2 regions of the Variovorax sp. GrIS 2.14 genome follow, and region 2 is predicted to be linked to the other one. Evidence: predicted binding sites of a transcription regulator. Region 2 holds the regulator's gene; the other holds the start of a gene.
The links. The regulator LexA, encoded in region 2, represses DNA repair genes until DNA is damaged. The targets are predictions, from matches to a motif close to ACTGTATNNNNATACAGT.

Region 1 (5,942 bases), on a different contig from region 2:
AAGACGCCTTCATGGGCGGACTCGTGGTGTCGAGCTTCAGGTTTGGCGCGGCGGCGAACGCCTGAGTGCGTCCTGCGCGCCCGGCGTCGACGCGCACCGCCCCTCAGCTGCGCCGCGTCTCGCCGTCTTCGTTGACCAGCCCGACGCGCGTTTGCCGGCCCCACGTGCCGCGCCCGGTCAAAAAGGTCCACCAACCCCAGGCTGCGCCCGTGTGCCGAAGGAGTTGAAAGGTAAACGGCTCGACGATGGCGGCCAGAAAGGCCTGCACCATGTTCACCTCGCTCTGCTCGCCGATCCAGCGGCGGTACAGGTACACCGACCACAGATGAAACAGCAGGTCGAGCACGATCTTGGCCCCGATCACACCCGCCGCCGGGGCAAGCGCGCCGAGGTTGCCCTCCACGATGTACACCAGCAGCAAGGCAAAGGCGGCCAGCCCGTACAGCGGCTGCAGCGTGTCGATGGCTTTCACCGGAAGCATCAGCGTGCCGAGCCAGCCGTAACGCCGGTCGCCGACCATCGCGCGGTACCAGTACTGCGTTTGCAGGAAGCCTCCGAACCAGCGGCGACGCTGGCGCAGAAAGGGCATCACGCCGCTCGGCGCATCGGTGTGCGCCTGTGCATCGCCGAGCACGCGCACGGTCCACGGCAATCCGTGCGCTTGCGCATAGCGGTGCAGGCGGTGAATGAGCTCGTAGTCCTCGACCAGGCAGTCGGTGTCGAAACCGCCCACCGCACGCACTGCGTCGAGCCGGAAACCGGCGAACGCGCCGGAGATCAGCAGCAGCCCGTCGACCCGCATCCATGCGTAGCGCGACAGAAAATTACGGATGTACTCATACGTCTGAAACCACTGGAAGCAGCGGCCCGCCAGTGTGCGGCTGCACACCGGCGTGATGACGCCCGTCGCGGCCACGAGATCGGGCTCGGCCGAAAACGCATTGCGCACGGCCGCGATGGCCTTGACGTCGAGCAGCGTATCGCCGTCGACCGTGAGCACCGTGTCGGTGTCTATGCAGGCAATGGCGGCATTCAGCGCCACCGCTTTGCCACCGTGCGGCAACCGCAGCCAGAAGAGGCCGGGGTGGCTGGTGCTGGGAGCGCTCAACTGTCCGAAGGCGGGCCGCGCGAGGCCGTAGCGCGTCACGAGCAAGTCGGCGGTTCCGTCGGTAGAGCCATCGTCGGCGATGACGATGCGATCGGGCACATCGGTCTGGCCGAGCAACGCGGCCAGCGTGACCGGCAACACGGCCGCTTCATTGTGCGAGGCGACGATCACGCCCAGCGTATCGCGCTGCACGTCCGTCGCGCCGACGCGCGCAGGCAAAGCGGCGGGCCGTCGCAGGATCGGCAACGTGTGCCAACCGACGAAGAGCAGCAACACGGTGTCGTACAGCACATACGCCACCCCGACCGACCAGCCCCACACGCCGCCAACCTTGAAGGCCATCGCGAAAAGGGCGATCCACAACACGAGCACGCTGCTGTGGATCAGCACGCTGACCAGCGGCGTGGGCGGCGGAGTGAGCCGCGGGGATGCGGCCACGAACGCGCTGCGAAGGGAATCGTTCAAGGAAAGGATGCTCGAAAAAGTGCCCGGGAAGATGCCCGAAAAGAGGCCGTTAACGCAGGGGACAATCGCCCCGGTTCATAAGCTGAGTCGGTTCTGCCCTGAAAATTCCCTCGATGCTCCCACACGCCCGCTACACCAAGACCGCCATGCTGTTGCACTGGCTCATCGCCGCGCTGATGGCGGTCAACATCGCGTTGATCCTGGCGGTCGACCACTTTCCCGACGACTGGGTTCGACCTGCGGTCGACACCCACAAGTCGATCGGCATCACGGTCCTCGGTCTGGTGATCTTGCGGCTTCTGTGGCGCTTTACGCACCGGCCGCCGGCGATGCCCCTTTCTTACGGTCGGCTCGAAAGCTTCGCCGCACACGCTGCACACGGCACGCTGTATGCATTGATGATCTTGCTGCCCCTGTCGGGCTGGATGCACGACTCGGCCTGGAAAGACGCCGCCGCCCATCCGATGCACCTTTTCGCCCTGGTGCCCTGGCCGCGCATCGGCTGGATCATGAACATCGAGCCCGCGACCAAGGAGATGCTGCACGACAAGTTCGGTGCGCTGCACATCTGGGCCGGCTACATCCTGTACGGGCTGTTCGCGCTGCACGTGGCGGGTGCCCTCAAGCACCAGTTCATCGACAAAGAACCCGAACTCCAGCGCATGCTTCCATGAACTTTCCGCCAGATTCCGACGCCGGCGCCCGCGCCTTCATCGAACGCATCGACGCGCTGTCGACGCACCACGATCCGGTGCACGAAGGCGTGCGCGTGCACTGGCGCCGCTTCGGCAACACCGAGACCGACATCACCTACCCGCCGCTGGTGTTGTTGCACGGCGGCCATGGCAGCTGGATGCACTGGATCCGCAATGTCGAGGCGCTGTCGGCCGAACACACGCTGTGGTTGCCCGACATGCCGGGCTTCCTCGACTCCGACAAGCCTTTGCCGATGGCCGACGGCCAGGCGCCGATCGATCCGTTGCTGACGGCGCTGGGCGGCACGCTCGACATGCTGATCGGCGCCGATACGCCAGTCGACCTCGGCGGGTTCTCCTTCGGCGGACTGGTGGCGTCGACCTTCGCCACGCGGCGTCCGGTGCGTCGGCTGGCGCTGGTCGGCAGCGGCGGCCATGCGTCGCTGCGGCGCCTCACGCTGGACATGATCAACTGGCGCCGCCCGGTCGATCGCGAAGCCGAGCGTGTCGCCTTGAAGCACAACCTCGACGCGCTCATGCTGCACGACAAGGCTTACGATCCGCTGGCTTTCGAGATCCACGACGTGTCGTGCCACGGCACGCGATTCCGCAGCAAGGACGTGTCGATGGCCGGTGGGCTGCAGGCGGCGATCGACACGCTGACCTGTCCCTTGCTGCTGATGTGGGGTGAGTACGACGTCACCGCCGACCCGCGGCCGCTGGTGGCGCGATTGACTGCCGGTCATCCGAATCGCGGGGGCGCGGTGGTCAATGGCGCCGGTCACTGGACGCAGTACGAGCGCGCCGACGAAGTCAACCGTCAGCTGCTGCGCTTCTTCGACTGATGCCGATGTAGCGCACGCGGCCCGTGTCCTTCCAGCCGCGCAGCGCTGTTGCTGGGCTTGCCCTCTGCAGTTCGCACGGATCGCAGGGCGGAGTAAGTGAATCTGGCATCGTGCCGGCAATGATCGCCTGAGAGTGTTGCAAAGAAGTGGTTGGGGTTTTCGGAATACTGTATAAAAATACAGTTAACGATTCATCATGGGCCTCCCTTCCTTCGATTCCTTTTCCCCGTCCGCGCGCCAGAACGTCTGGCGCGGTGACGAGCTGGGCAGCGCCGACATGCCCGTGCTCGGCACCGGCCACCCCGCGCTCGACGCCGAGCTGCCGGGGGGCGGCTGGCCGATCGGCGCGATGACCGAGGTGCTGCAGGCGGCACCTGAAGCGCATGTCTGGCAACTGCTGCTGCCGGTGCTGTCTCGCGCGGTCGAAACGCGGGGCGGGCCGGTGGTATTGATCGGCGCACCTTACGAGCCCTTCGGCCCGGCGCTCGCCGCCGCGGGGTTGCCGGTCGAGGCGCTGATGTGGGTGCGCAGCGAGGCGTCTGCCGCACGGCTCTGGGCTTGCGAGCAGGCCTTGCGTTGCGCCGACGTGGCGGGCGTTCTGGCGTGGTTGCCGCAGGCGCGCGTGGGCGAGTTGCGCAGGCTGCAACTCGCTGCGGCACAGCATGAGGGGCTGTTGTTCGTCTTCAGGCCTGAATCCATGGCGCAGTCGGCTTCACCGGCGCGGTTGCGGCTGCAGGTGGTTCCGGCAGAAGGCGGGCAGATGGATGTCCATTTGCTGAAGCGCCGTGGCCCGCCGCTGGCAATGCCCTTGACTTTGCCCGCCCGCAGCGAGCGCATGACGGCGTTGCTGGCGGCCAGCCAGTTGCGGCGCAAGCGGCGCATGCAAGAACTGCAAGGCGCGCAAGAAGAAGCAAATCCCGGCACGACCGTGGTCCGTCTGGACTTGCGCAGGAAGGAGGGGCAATTGCATGCAATGGATCGCGTTGCGGTGGCAGCCTGAAGAAGACAGGGCACCTGTGGCTGCAACGGCACCGATGCCTGGCGCGCCAGCCGCCGACACGCCTGTCGCTGCGCCTCCTTCCATCGAAACCCTCGGCTGGTGGGCGCTGCAATTCACGCCGCGTGTCACATGGCTCGACGAAGCGCTTCTGCTCGAAGTCTCGGCCTGCGAGCGGCTCTGGGGCGGGCAGCAGTCGTTGATGCGCCTGATGACCGCTTGGAACCCGGCGCCCGGCACGCGCATCCAGAAAGTGCAGGGCGCCAATGGCTTGATCGCGCTGGCACGGCTGCGGCTGTTCGCGCGCGGCCACAAGCCGCCCGTCGATGTGCCGGCCGCCTTGCCGCTCGGCGCGCTCACGGCTGCACGCGAGCATCTCGACGTGCTGGAGCGCATGGGCTGCCGCACCTGGGGCGACGTGGCGGCGCTGCCGCGCGGCGGTCTTTCGCGGCGCTTCGGCACGACGCTGCGTGAGACGCTCGACATGGCGTGGGGCTTGCGCCCAGAGAAGCACACGTGGCTTACCTTGCCCGATGTGTTCGACCAGAAGCTCGAACTGCCGGCGCTGGCCGAGAACGCGCATGAACTCATGTGGTCGGCCAACCGCTTGTTGTCGGCACTGCAGATCTGGCTGCGCGCGCGCCAGCGCGGCGTGCTGGCGCTCGAACTCGAATGGACGCTCGATTTGAGACGCTTCAACGGGGTGAACCTGCCGCCGCATCAGAGCATCACCGTGCGTACCGCCGAGCCCACGCAAGACATGGCGCATCTGCGCAAACTGATGAGTGAGCGGCTGGCGCTGACCCAGCTCGGTGCGCCTGCGAGCTGGTTGCGCTTGCGCTCGCTCGACACGTCGCCCTGGGCCGGCGCGAGCACGAGCTTCCTGCCTGAAGACAACCGCAAGGGCGACAAGCTGCACGAGCTGGTGGAGCGGCTGAGTGCGCGCTTGGGGGCGCAGCAGGTGCAGGTGCCGGTGGCCCTGGCGGACCATCGACCGGAGGCGATGCAGGCGTGGGGCCCGGCGTTGCGGAGGGGGCTTGCTACGGGCCGTCGCGGGGGGAGCCCCCATCCCTGCCTTCCCCCCAGGGGAGAGGGCGTAAGTACCTTTCCGCCCTGGCTGCTGCGCCAGCCGCTGCGCCTCGAAATACGCGCCGGGCATCCCTGGTACCACGGGCGGTTGCGGCGACTGGTCGGTCCGCAGCGGCTCGAAGGCGGGTGGTGGGCCGACGACCATAACGAAGGCGGCGAGCCGATGGCGCGCGATTATTACGTCGCGGAGAGCCCCGAGGCCGGTCTGGTCTGGGTTTATCGCGAGCGAACTTCCGCCTTGCGCGGAACGAATGAAACGCGCTGGTTCCTGCAGGGGATCTATGCCTGAACTCAGCGACAAACAGTTGATGGCGCGCCGTCCGGCCAAGCTGCATCCACTGCCACCGAAACAGCCGCCAGAGTTATCTACGTTACCAACGCTGCCCGACTACGCCGAGCTGCATTGCCTCACCAACTTCAGCTTTCAGCGCGGTGCCTCCCGACCGGAAGAGCTGGTCACCCAGGCCTATCACCTGGGCTACAAGGCGCTGGCGATTACCGACGAATGCTCGGTCGCCGGCATCGTGCGGGCGCATGTCGCCCTGCGCGACCATCCGCAGGCGCTGGACGACTACGAGCATGAGCACGCCGACGAACCACCGCTCACGCGCAACCCCGATTTCCGGCTGCTCTTCGGCAGCGAGTTCGGCTTCGACCGTTTCAAGCTGGTGGCGATTGCGCATGACCTCGAAGGCTGGGGCAATCTCTGCGAATTCATCACCGCAGCGCGTACCACCAGCGCG
Region 2 (5,942 bases):
ACATCATCGATCGCATGAGCGGTCGCCGATCGCACCCGGCCTCAGGCCGTACCTACCACGTCAAGTTCAACCCGCCGAAGCGCGTTGGGCACGACGACGTCACGGGCGACGAACTCATCCAGCGCGAAGACGACAAGGAAGAAACCGTCCGCAAGCGGCTCGACGTCTACAGCGAGCAAACGCGACCGCTGGTCGACTATTACGCGACTTGGGCCAAGTCTGATCCGACGGCAGCGCCAAAATACCGCGCCATCAGTGGCGTGGGCTCGGTTGACGAAATCACGCAACGCGCGCTGACGGCTTTGAGCAGCTGAGGTAGCCTTCGAGGCGAACGAAGAAGTCGCTGCGGCGGCTTTTTTTGCGCCTTTGATGGGTTGAGCCCCAGGCCACCTCAAGCCGAAACAGGTGGCGAAGCCAACATCAACTCAAGCATCAACGCGATGCGCGCTTTGACCGGGGACAAGCCGCCGGCGTCGGGCCACGTGTCGTCACCGCGCGGCAGGATGCGGCCGTTGACGCAGCGTGTTGCACGTCGAACTTCGATGCCGGCCGCGTGCGCTCGAGCCGCGGCCGCTTCGATCGCGTGGTGCAGCGTGCCGTTGCCCGTCGCAGCGAGGATGAGGCCGCGGACCGGACCGGCCGCATCCTCCGCGCCATGCGCCATCAGCGCATCGATGACTGCACCGGTCGCACCCGCGTGGCTCATGATGATCTCCACGCGCGGCCATTCGACGTCCGTGCTGATCACTTTGAGTTTGACTGCTGCGTCGAGGCCGGCAGTACCGACCTTGGCGTCAGGGGCGCCCGGCCAGTCACGGAGGCGGCGCACCGCCCCTTCTTCCACATAGCCAAGCGGCCCGGCGTCCCCGGACGCGAAGGCATCGAGCCGGTAGGTGTGTACCTTCTGGACATCGATGGCGCTGTGAATGGTGCCTGCACACACCACGGTCACGCCGCGGGCGCCCGCGGTCGCTGCTACGGCAATCGCATCGCGCACATTTTGCGGACCATCGGGCGCGAGTGCGGAGGCCGGGCGCATAGCGCAAGTCAGCGCCACGGGCTTCTCCGCAGGCAACACAGAGTGCAAAAAAAACGCTGTCTCTTCGAGCGTGTCGGTGCCGTGCGTGATGACGATGCCGATCACGTCGGGCACGTTCGACCAATGCATGCATCGTTGCGCCAGCTTGTGCCACACATCGAAGCTCATGTCCTTGCTGTCGAGCTGCGCGACCTGTTCGGCAACTAGCGTCACGCCAGATGGCGCTCCAATCCCAGCGAGCAGAGCTGCGACGCCCACCTCGCCCGCGGTGTAGCCGAGGTTGTCCCCAGCGGATGCCGCACGGCCGGCGATCGTGCCCCCGGTGCCCAGCACCACAAGGCGACGCACTTCCGATCCCTCTGACTTCATCATGGCTTGCAAACTTTGAAAAACTGTTTAAAAATACAGCTACTGGACATTCAACCAGTGCCGCAAGGAGTTCCCATGCAATTCGCAGTGAAGCTTACCGCCCGCCAGCAACAAATTCTGGACCTTATCCAGAGCGCCATCGCGAGCACTGGTGCGCCGCCCACCCGTGCAGAAATCGCAACCGAACTCGGCTTCAAATCGGCCAATGCGGCAGAAGAGCACTTACAGGCCTTGGCACGCAAGGGCGTCATCGACCTCATCAGTGGCACGTCGCGCGGCATCCGGCTTCGGGGCGATGCGCTCCGTTCGCTCAACGAGTCGCGCAACAACCAGTTTTCGCTTTCACTGCCGGGCATGGCTCAACTGGCGCTGCCGCTGATTGGTCGCGTAGCCGCCGGTTCGCCCATCCTCGCGCAAGAGCATGTCGATCGAACCTACTACGTCGAGAACACGCTGTTCCAGCGGCAGCCCGACTATTTGCTCAAGGTCCGCGGCATGTCGATGCGCGACGCGGGGATCATGGATGGCGACCTGCTGGCTGTGCAGTCCACCAAGGAGGCGCGTAACGGGCAGATAGTGGTGGCGCGACTGGGCGATGAAGTGACCGTCAAACGTTTGCGCCGCAACAAGCAAGTCATCGAGCTACACGCCGAGAATCCAGATTATCCAACCATCATCGTGCAGCCTGGCGAACCTTTCGAGATCGAAGGGCTCGCCGTTGGCCTCATCCGCAACACGATGCTGATGTGAGGTAGTACCTTTCTTACGCGCATTCAGCGCGCAAAAACCGGCTGCGACAGGTGGCGGGCGTATGGCGAAGAGCCATCACCCTGGCACAGCCGTTCAAGCAATCCTGCCTGTGTTCAACCTCTGACCTATTTGGAGATCGCATGGGACTCGCTTCGCTTACTTTTTCAGACCTCTTCGCCGACCTATGGATGCCGATGCAGTTGCTGGCCGATCGCTGGTTGCCCAATAGAGGGCTCGCCGCATCGCCGCGCAGAAACGCGACCGGCTTGCGCTATGTCGCGGTCAGGCCGTCATGTGGTTCGCGGGCGGCGGAGCCGGGTTGCGCAAGCGCCGTTTCGCCGTCGCGTCCGCTGCGCGTGGTGCGTGTCGTTGACCCGCAGGAGCCCGGTCGTCGCACGGGCCGCGTGGTGATTTCGGGTCGCATAGCGGACGTGTGCGCCGAACTAGATCGACTGGCCGCACTCGAGGCTGCCGAGACAGTCGACGGTCGCCATCGACTTCACTGACGAACATTTCGTTGCCGCCTTACGTGGCGACAACGACGTCGACTGCCTGTTAAGGCCGATGACGCGAGGCACAATGGCACGTCATGAACATTGTGATCCTCGACGACTACCAGGACGCGGTGCGCAAGCTGCGCTGCGCCGCCAAACTCGACGCCTACGCAGCCAAGGTTTATACGAACACCGTCAAAGGCATCGGACAACTTTCGGTGCGCTTGAAAGACGCCGATGTGATCGTGCTCATTCGCGAGCGGACGCAGATATCGCGGCAGCTGGTCGAGAAGCTTCCCAAGCTCAAACTGATTTCGCAGACCGGCCGCGTCGGCAGTCACATTGACGTCACCGCGTGCAGCGAGCAAGGTATTGCGGTGGCAGAAGGTTCCGGCTCGCCACTGGCCCCGGCCGAGCTGACGTGGGCGCTCATCATGTCGGCGATGCGCCGTCTGCCGCAGTACATCAGCAATCTGAAGCACGGCGCGTGGCAGCAGTCAGGCCTTAAATCGGCGTCGATGCCGGCCAATTTCGGCCTCGGCTCGGTGCTGAAGGGCAAGACGCTCGGCATATGGGGCTACGGCCGTATCGGTCAACTGGTCGCGCGCTACGGCCAGGCATTTGGTATGCAGGTGGTGATCTGGGGCCGTGAGGCCAGCTGCGCCAAGGCGCGCTCCGATGGCTTTCAGGTCGCGCCGAGCCGAGAGGCCTTCTTCATGGCCGCAGACGTGCTGTCGGTCCACCTACGGCTCAACGAAGAGACGCGCGGTGCCGTCAAGCTGGAGGACTTGTCTCGCATGAAGCCGACCGCCCTCTTCGTCAACACCTCACGCGCTGAACTGGTCGAGCCCGACGCCTTGCTGGCTGCGCTCAATCGCGGCCGTCCCGGGCTTGCCGCTATCGACGTTTTCGAAAGCGAGCCACCGCTGCAAGGACATGCTCTGCTGCGGCTCGAGAATTGCATCTGCACGCCGCACATCGGATATGTCGAGCAAGACAGCTACGAGCTCTATTTCGGTCAGGCTTTCGACAACGTTGTGAGCTTTATCAAGGGCAACCCGACCAACATCGTCAACCCGGGCGCGCTGCAGGTTCGACGTTGACATCGGCGGTGCGCCCGCCGCTCCCAGGCGCGCTATGGGCTCTGCTTGCCGGTAACTTCGTCATCGGCACCGGGGTCATGGTGGTGCCCGGCACGCTCAACGAGATCAGCGCGTCGCTGGCGGTTAGCGCAGCGACGGCCGGGCAGCTCATCACGGTGGCGGCCATCGTGATGTGCCTTGGCGCACCGCTGCTGGCAGCCGTGTTCGCCGGGTGGGACCGCCGCGTGCTCCTCGCCTGCACCATGCTCTGGTATGCGGCTGGCCATGCCGTCGGCGCGCTGACGAGCGACTTTGGTGGTTTGCTGCTGGTGCGCACACTGACGGTGATCGCGCCTGCGATTTTCACTGCGCAGTCGGCTGCCTGCGCTGGCCTGCTCGTACAGCCCGAGCAGCGCGGCAGGGCCGTCACCTTCGTTTTTCTCGGCTGGTCGATGGCGTCCGTGCTGGGCCTTCCCATCGGCGCGCTCATTGGAGGTCACTTCGGCTGGCGCAGCGCCTTCATGGTCATCTCGGCGCTCTCGGTTGCAAGCGCGATCGGCATCTGGTTCACTCTGCCGGCCCACATTCATCCGGCCGCCTTGTCACGCGCAGCCTGGGGGCGCGTCTTGAAGAGTCCGATCCTCATGGGCGTGGTGTCGGTCACCGCATTGCAGGGCGTCGGGCAATTCGTGTTGTCGAGCTACTTCGCCCCGATCTTGAAGCTGACACTGAACGCGGACGCGACATCGCTCAGCCTCATGTGGGCATGGTTTGGCGCATGCGGTCTCATCGGCAACGTACTGGTCAGCCGGAACATCGATCGGCTGGGCGCGGGGCGCATGGTCATGCTCACCACAGCGATGATCGCGGTGAGCCTGCTGCTCTGGCCGCTGGGGATGACCATGGCATCGATGGCCCTGGTTCTGGTGCCTTGGGGTCTGGGCTGCTTTGCTGCCAACTCAGCGCAGCAAGCGCGCTTGGTGGGCTTGGCACCGACACTTGCGTCCGGCTCTGTCGCGCTCAACAGCTCCGGCATCTACATCGGTCAGGCAGTGGGTGCTGGCGCTGGCGGCTGGATGCTTGCACATGACGCGATCGATTCCATGCACTGGGTCGGCCTCGCGACGGTGCTGGCCGCGATGCTACTGAGCTTTTTGGTCGATCGCGCTCAGAGGCCTGTCGTCACGGCGTAAAACGCCGAGGCCCCGAGCCTGACCTCAGCGTTTTGTGTCTGGCGACTTCTTCGGCGCGATTTCGGCCTCGGTTGCCGGATCAAAAAGATCAAAGTCGATGATGTGCGGATTTTTCTCACGCTCTGCCGGCGGAGCGGGTACCTCGATGGGTGCCGGCATCGTTTCGTAGGCCGTCTTGTCGAACTCGGCCAGGTCCAGATCGACACCCGGACGATGCGGAGCGCGTGGGCGCGCCGCTGGCGGAACGGCAGCAGGGGGCAAAGTGGTGGGCGCCTGAACATACGCCGTGTTGTGCTGCAACCCGTCGTCGATGCCGCCATAGATCGAATCCGGCAACGTCGGCGCACCCTCGATGGCATCGGGTGGCGACTCCGCTTCGAGAGTCTCGAGTGGCATCTCGCGGGTTGGAATTTCGCGATCGATCGGTGCCGGCATCGTCGGCTCGAGCTCGTGGCCGAAGGTATCGACGAACGACAGCGGAGTGACGGGCGCTGGCGGCGCGCTGTCAGGGTCGATGACTTCCTTTGCCACCGAATACAGCAACAGAAGCTCTTGATAGGCGGCCAGGTCGAACGCTTCGTCGCCGTGCGTTCCGGGTTTGCGGAACACCAGCTCTTCTATCAATGCCAGCGTACCAGGTGCCGGCCACTGCGACTCGATGCGTGCCAGCGTGCTGCGATAGTGTTCGAGGCCGCGTCCGGCTTCCGAGAATTTGTCGAATTCCGGCACGTCGGCATTGAAAGCGCGCTCAAACTCGTGGCGCAGGCGCGCGTAGTCATCGCGCCGTCCGAGCGAGTGGAAGATGCGCAGCAAATCGAGGTACGCCAATGCGCTGGTGCCCGGGTTGTCGGCGATGTGTTCGCTCAATACGGCGATGGCCTGGTCGTGCTGCCCTAATGACAAAAAGAAGTCCGACTGCTGCTGCACGTCGAACAACTCCTCGGTGTTAACTGGGCGCACTGGCGCACCATCAGGCGTGCGAACCACTGTGTTTTCCAGCGAGCCGTAGCCACTG

Region 1: a site for LexA is predicted at 3,280-3,297, ahead of imuA (translesion DNA synthesis-associated protein ImuA). Genes of this name have one in related genera too.

What each region holds. Positions count from the first base shown of each region.
Region 1 covers NZ_JBJXIA010000015.1:53,235-59,176, forward strand. Annotated here, with positions in the region: gene RCH10_RS21005 (DODA-type extradiol aromatic ring-opening family dioxygenase) at 1-65, shown strand, start outside; gene RCH10_RS21010 (glycosyltransferase family 2 protein) at 104-1,573, opposite strand; gene RCH10_RS21015 (cytochrome b) at 1,687-2,247, shown strand; gene RCH10_RS21020 (alpha/beta fold hydrolase) at 2,244-3,113, shown strand; gene imuA (translesion DNA synthesis-associated protein ImuA) at 3,310-4,113, shown strand; gene RCH10_RS21030 (DNA polymerase Y family protein) at 4,082-5,488, shown strand; gene RCH10_RS21035 (error-prone DNA polymerase) at 5,481-5,942, shown strand, end outside.
Region 2 covers NZ_JBJXIA010000006.1:42,626-48,567, forward strand. Annotated here, with positions in the region: gene adk (adenylate kinase) at 1-314, shown strand, start outside; gene RCH10_RS11920 (asparaginase) at 392-1,411, opposite strand; gene lexA (transcriptional repressor LexA) at 1,484-2,158, shown strand; gene RCH10_RS11930 (hypothetical protein) at 2,299-2,664, shown strand; gene RCH10_RS11935 (D-2-hydroxyacid dehydrogenase family protein) at 2,748-3,755, shown strand; gene RCH10_RS11940 (MFS transporter) at 3,764-4,927, shown strand; gene RCH10_RS11945 (hypothetical protein) at 4,952-5,942, opposite strand, start outside.